DNA from 2 places in the Exiguobacterium sp. s46 genome. Region 1 is predicted to be linked to the other one. Evidence: a T-box and tRNA genes for the amino acid it is inferred to sense, from the RefSeq annotation. Region 1 holds a T-box; the other holds one or more tRNA genes.
The links. A T-box is a leader RNA that pairs with one kind of tRNA and senses whether it is charged. The one in region 1 lies ahead of alaS (alanine--tRNA ligase), so its partner is inferred to be a tRNA-Ala.
Positions count from the first base shown of each region.

Region 1 (3,424 bases):
ACTCGCGCGGGTCATGGCGAACGGTGCCGAACAGGAAGTCGATGTCGCGACGATCCTTGAAGCAATCGGGCACCTCGAAGAACAGTTTGGCATGGAATATGCGGCGCAACAGCGGGAAGCGATCGAGTTAGCGGTCAAAGCACCGCTGATGGTCCTGACCGGTGGACCCGGTACCGGTAAGACGACTGTCATCAAGGGAATTTTACATGCCCTGCAAGAAATTCATGATTGGCCGCTTGAGAAGAGTCGCGTCAAGACGGGAGATGTCTATCCGTACGTTCTTGTTGCACCGACCGGACGCGCCGCTAAACGTTTGTCGGAAGCAACGGACGTCCCAGCGATGACGATTCATCGTCTATTGAAGTATGACGGAACGAACTTTCAGCTAAATGAAGATCAGCCGATCACGGGGAAAGTACTGATCATCGATGAGTCGTCGATGATTGATATCTACTTGTTATCGAGTCTGCTCCGTGCTGTGCCGAACGGCATGAAAATCTTGTTCGTCGGTGACCGCGATCAGTTACCATCCGTCGGTCCTGGGCAGGTGCTGGCAGATTTGATGGATACGGAAGGGATTCCCGTCGTTCGTTTGAACGTCGTCCATCGCCAAGCGGAAGATTCTTCGATTTTACGGCTCGCGCACGATTTGAAGAACCGGACGACGTCAGCTGATTTGTTATCACCACTTGCGGATCGTCGCTTTTACACCGCGTCTCCGCAAGAGACGTTACGCGGCATCTCAGCCTTCGCGGAAAAAGCACTTGCAAAAGGGTATTCGAAATTCGATGTTCAGGTTTTGGCACCGACTTACCGTGGTCAGGTCGGAATCGACGAACTGAATGTCGCCTTGCAACGCGTCTACAATCCGGAGGAACCGAAAAAACGCGAAGTCAAACAAGGCACCCGGATTTACCGGACCGGGGATAAGATTCTTCAGCTCGTCAACAATGCGGAAGAGAACGTCTATAACGGAGATATCGGCGAAATCGTCAATATTTTCTTCGCCAAAGAAAACGTCGACAAGGTGGATAAGATCATCGCCCGCTTCGACCAGACGGAAGTCGAGTACAACCGAAGTGACTGGGATCAATTCACGCATGCCTACGCGATTACGATTCACAAGGCACAAGGGTCCGAGTTTCCGATCGTCTTGATGCCGGTCTATTTCACGGGGGCATTCAAGCATTCCCGAAACTTGATTTATACGGCGGTCACCCGTGCGAAGTCGAGTTTATTATTGTTCGGCGACCCACGAGCGTTTCATAAAGCGTCGCAAGAAGAGGAGCCTCGGCGCCGAACACGATTGATTGAACGACTCGGTGGGGTGACAAAGACTTGACGGATGCTGTGCGATAGGTAATAATCACGATAGATGAATGGACGTAACACGTTGATGGAAGATAAGTAAAAGGAAAACTCGAGTCCAGAGAGAAGTGAGTCTGCTGCAATCACTTTCTCGAGTCCCTTTGAAGCTCCTTCCGGAGTCGGGTGTAAACACCTGCGGGTCATCCCCGTTATCAGATGTTCGAGGTAGGCAATGGATTGCTTACGAACGAGGGTGGTACCACGGAAGCGATGCTTTCGTCCCTTTTCAGGGATGAAGGCATCGCTTTTTTGCGTCCAAATAAAACCAATGGGGGTAACTGTTCATGAAAGCTCTAAAACCATTAACGGGTGCACAAATCCGTCAGATGTATCTTGATTTCTTCCAAAGCAAAGGGCATGCGATCGAACCGAGTGCTTCACTCGTACCGGTCGAGGATCCATCGCTCTTGTGGATCAACTCAGGGGTTGCGACACTCAAGAAGTATTTCGATGGTCGTGTCATTCCTGATAATCCACGTATCGTCAACGCACAAAAATCAATCCGGACGAATGATATCGAAAACGTCGGGAAAACAGCACGTCACCATACGTTCTTCGAGATGCTCGGAAACTTCTCTGTCGGTGATTACTTCCGTGAAGATGCGATCAAATGGGGCTGGGAACTCTTGACGAGTGATGACTGGTACGGTCTTGACCCGGAACGTCTCTCGGTCACGATTCACCCGGAAGATGACGCAGCACGTCAAATCTGGCTTGAACTCGGTGTACCGGCTGAGCGGATCATTCCACTTGAAGATAACTTCTGGGAAATCGGTGAAGGTCCATCTGGTCCGAACACGGAAATCTTCTTCGACCGTGGACCTGCTTTTGGAGACGATCCGAACGATTCAGAACTCTATCCAGGTGGCGAAAACGAACGCTATCTCGAGATCTGGAATATCGTCTTCAGTCAGTATAACCACGATGGACACGGCAACTACACGGAACTTCCGCGTAAAAACATCGATACAGGAATGGGACTTGAGCGGATGGCATGTGTCATGCAGGACGTGCCGACGAACTTCGATACGGATCTGTTCATGCCGATCATTCACAAAACAGAAGAGATCAGCGGTAAAATCTACCGTGACGATTCAAAACTTGATGTAGCATTCAAAGTCATCGCAGACCACATCCGTACCGTATCATTCGCGATCGGTGATGGTGCGCTTCCTTCGAATGAAGGACGCGGATATGTCCTTCGTCGTTTACTACGCCGTGCGGTTCGTTATGCGAAGATGCTTGGAATCGAGCGTCCGTTCATGTATGAACTCGTCGATACGGTCGGAAACGTCATGGTCGACTTCTACCCACAAGTGCCAGAAAAAGCGGACTTCATCAAACGCGTCATCAAAAACGAAGAAGAACGTTTCCACGAGACACTTCATGACGGTCTTGCAATCTTGAATACGGTCGCTCAGACGTCTAAGGCAAACGGTGAGCATGTCATCAGTGGTGAAGATGCGTTCCGTCTGTATGACACGTATGGTTTCCCACTCGAATTGACAGTCGAGTATGCGGAAGATCATCAGATGTCTGTTGATGAAGAAGGCTTCAAACTAGCGATGGATGCACAACGTCAGCGGGCACGTGCAGCGCGTGAAGAGAGTGGTTCGATGCAACAGCAATCGGAAGTCCTCTCGACGCTAAAAGATAAAAGTACGTTCGTCGGCTATACCGACCTTAAGGCGGATGCGAAAATCATCGCATTGTTGCATGATGGAGAACGAGTCACAGAAGTCGCTGCTGGTGAAGAAGCACAAGTCATTCTCGACATCACGCCGTTCTACGCTGAAAGTGGTGGTGAAGTCGCGGATACAGGAACAATCGAAGGCAAAGACTTCGTTCTTGATGTCAAAGATGTTCAAAAAGCACCAAACGGTCAAAACTTGCATACGGTCATCGTTCGTACAGGGATCGCAACGGAAGCTGCAGACGTCGTTGCAAACGTCGAAGCAGCAGAGCGTAAAGCCGTCACGAAAAACCATACGGCAACACACTTGCTTCATAAAGCATTGAAAGATACGCTCGGAACACACGTCAACCAAGCGGGATC
Region 1 covers NZ_JACSMY010000001.1:1,495,081-1,498,504, reverse strand. Annotated here, with positions in the region: gene recD2 (SF1B family DNA helicase RecD2) at 1-1,342, shown strand, start outside; T-box leader at 1,385-1,595, shown strand; gene alaS (alanine--tRNA ligase) at 1,653-3,424, shown strand, end outside.

Region 2 (3,424 bases), 730 kb from region 1:
CATTTCGATTTCCATCCGGCGCAGTGTTCGTTCTTGTTCCTGGAGATGTTCGAAGACGGTCAGCATCTCGTTCCAGATCGTCTCATTCGATTCGAGACCACTGTCTTGCGCGAGATAACCGATTTTGACATCCTTGCCTTTCATGATGTCGCCCGAGTCATGACTGAGTTCACCAGCGATGATTTTGAGCAAGGTCGATTTACCGGCACCGTTTCGTCCGACGAGCGCAATCCGATCTCGCTCTTGTACTTCCAGTTTGATATTTTCTAAAATCGGCTCGACGCCGAATGATTTCGAGAGTTGATTGACTTGTAAGAGTATCATTTCCATCCATCCTTCCACCCTTTAGTCTATCACGAACAAAAGCGCAAGGTCCTGCGGAATATATTATTTGTGACTCTATGTGAAGTGGTTTACAATCAAGGAGAGTAGAAAGCTTTTTGCAAAGATTTGGGTGCCACGATGGATGTGGCCGAAGGGGGAACTGCAGGATGAATGGACCAGACACAAAAATTCCACAAGCGACAGCAAAACGGTTGCCGCTATATTATCGCTTCATCCAAAGTTTATACAATTCAGGCAAGCTCCGCGTCTCTTCTGCTGAGTTAAGCGAGGCGGTGAAGGTTGATTCAGCAACGATTCGTCGCGATTTTTCCTACTTTGGGGCATTAGGGAAGAAGGGGTATGGGTATAACGTTCAACATCTCTTAACGTTTTTCCGCAAAACCTTGAATCAAGATGAGGTGACGAATGTTGCCTTAATCGGGGTCGGTCATCTCGGAACAGCGTTTGCAAATTATAACTTTTTAAAGAATAATAGTACTCGGATAGTCGTTGCGTTTGATGCGGACGAAGAGAAGGTCGGAACAACGACGCATGACGTTCCAATCTATCATGTTTCGGACATGAAAGAACAAATCGAAGCGAATCAGGTCGATGTTGCCATCTTGACGGTTCCATCGCAGTTCGCACAGTCAGTAGCGGATGAGTTAGTCGAGTATGGTGTGACAGGCATCCTGAACTTTACGCCAGCGCGGTTGAACGTGCCAGCGAGCGTCCGGGTCCATCACATCGATTTATCGATCGAGTTGCAGTCGTTAGTTTATTTCATGAAGCATTATTCGCAATCAGCTGAAGGAGTGAAATCATAATGGAAAACCTTATCCCGCTCACACTAGGTATCGGACCAGCGAGCATCGGATTAATCGCGGTCGTCGCGTTGATCATCTTCGGACCGAAGAAGTTACCAGAATTCGGACGCGCTGCGGGTCAGACATTGAAAGAGTTCAAGAATGCCACGAACGGCATCATGGACGACGATAAAAAGGACGAACCGAAAGAGAAGTGATTGAATCATGACGGTTGATCAAGAGCAAAGCATGACGTCGCACCTTGACGAACTGCGCAAGCGGATCGTCTGGTCGCTTATCATCGTCGTCGTCCTGTTCGCTGTCGCATTTCCGCTCGTCCGACCGCTCGTTCGCTTCTTGCAAGCGGACTTAAAAGAGCTCGGCATCGGTTTGAATGCCTTCAACGTCGCCGATCCTTTAATGTTGTATTTGAATCTTGCGTTCATCATTGCGCTGATTTTAGCGTCACCGTTCTGGATGTATCAACTCTGGGCATTCGTCCGACCAGGACTTTATGACAAGGAGCAAAAAGCGACATTGACGTATATTCCGGTCATCTTCTTTCTATTTTTGGCTGGCGTAGCCTTCTCGTATTTCTGGTTGCTTCCCTTCTTGCTTGAAGTCTCAACAGATCTCGGGAAAGAGCTCGGAATCGAACAAGTCATTGGAGTCGAGAACTACTTCAGTTTCTTAATCCGATTGACGATGCCGTTCGGTCTTCTGTTCCAATTGCCGGTCGTGACGATGTTCCTGACGCGTCTTGGTCTCGTGACGCCATATTTCATGCGAAAGAATCGGAAATATGCGTACTTTGTGCTGTTCGTCGTTGCGGCATTGATCGCACCGCCGGATGTGACGTCACACTTGATGATCTCGGTGCCATTGTTCGTTCTCTATGAGATCAGCATCTTGATTTCTGCGCGGACGTACAAAAAGGTCTTGATCCTCGAGCAACAGGCAGAGCTTGAACGACAGGCGGACTTGATGCGTGAATTGAATAAATGAATCGTGAATTCCTTCCGACGATTTTGGAAGGGATTCTTTTTTATGAAAGCGTTCTTTTTATATTGATAAAGCAGTTAGTGATGCGTATACTAAAGATAATTCATGGGGGCTTAGCTCAGCTGGGAGAGCGTTTGGCTGGCAGCCAAAAGGTCGTCGGTTCGATCCCGATAGTCTCCACCAATACCAAATATCTAACTCCTCGAAGCGTCGAGGAGTTTTTATTTTACTCCCAGTTAAATTCCTTACAAATATAAAATGTCATGTAAAACAAATAAATTAAAAAAATAGACAAATATAAATTGTTTATTTCCATTAAATTCATTAAACTAAATATACAGAATTTTCGTTTAACTGTTTTATCAGTAGTACTACTATGGTTTTACAGAAAAGGGGAAAACGAACGCATGAAGAAGAAGATTGCACTTATGGCAGCCGTCTTAATGACGTCTTCCAATCTAGTCAGTGCGCAAGGTGCACTGTCGTCGCAAGACAAAGCAACGGGTCAAAAACCGCAAGCGCTCTCGCTGAAGAAATCGGGGCAAGAGAAGAACTACAAACAATCGGATAAAGTCCGTGTCGTCATCGAGATGGAAGAGAAGCCGGCGATTCAAATCGCCCAGGCTCAAAACAAGCGGTATAGCACATTGAGCAATGCCGAAAAAGAGTCGATCAAAGATCGCCTCGTCAGCGTCCAAAAATCGGTCAAGTCAGCCATCGCTAAAAAATCAATTCCCGTTACATATAAGGAGAGCTTCACGACCGTCATCAACGGATTCAGTGGTGAAGTTAAGTTCGGCGACATCGAAGACATTAAAAAACTCAACGGAGTCAAGAGCGTACATATCGCCCATGAATACGCGCGTCCGGAAGTTGCTAAAGGTGCAAAGCCAGACATGCTGTACAGCAAGGACATGGTCAATGCGAAGGAAACATGGCAGGACTATGGTTTTAAAGGGGAAGGAACAATCGTTGCCGTCATCGATACGGGAATCGATCCATCGCATAAGGACATGGTCTTGAGCCCTGAGACGAAGATCGATTTGACTTCTTCGAAAGTCGATAGTGCGAAAGAAACAAAAGGTTTAAAAGGAAAATACTTCACGGAAAAAGTACCGTACGGCTATAACTATGCCGATCACGATAGCGAAATCCGTGATTTAGGTGCGGGCGCATCGATGCACGGGATGCACGTCGCGGGTACGATCGGAGCAAACGGCGATGAAGCAAACGGCGGCATCAAAGGGGTCGCTCCGGAAACACAACTCCTCGCGATGAAAGTCTTCGGAAAC
Region 2 covers NZ_JACSMY010000001.1:2,227,528-2,230,951, reverse strand. Annotated here, with positions in the region: gene KNQ08_RS11495 (ATP-binding cassette domain-containing protein) at 1-324, opposite strand, end outside; gene KNQ08_RS11490 (redox-sensing transcriptional repressor Rex) at 492-1,151, shown strand; gene KNQ08_RS11485 (twin-arginine translocase TatA/TatE family subunit) at 1,151-1,348, shown strand; gene tatC (twin-arginine translocase subunit TatC) at 1,356-2,135, shown strand; tRNA gene KNQ08_RS11475 (tRNA-Ala) at 2,240-2,315, shown strand; gene KNQ08_RS11470 (S8 family serine peptidase) at 2,540-3,424, shown strand, end outside.
Region 2: it has a tRNA-Ala gene. The T-box ahead of alaS (alanine--tRNA ligase) is inferred to sense a tRNA for this amino acid. The anticodon was not compared.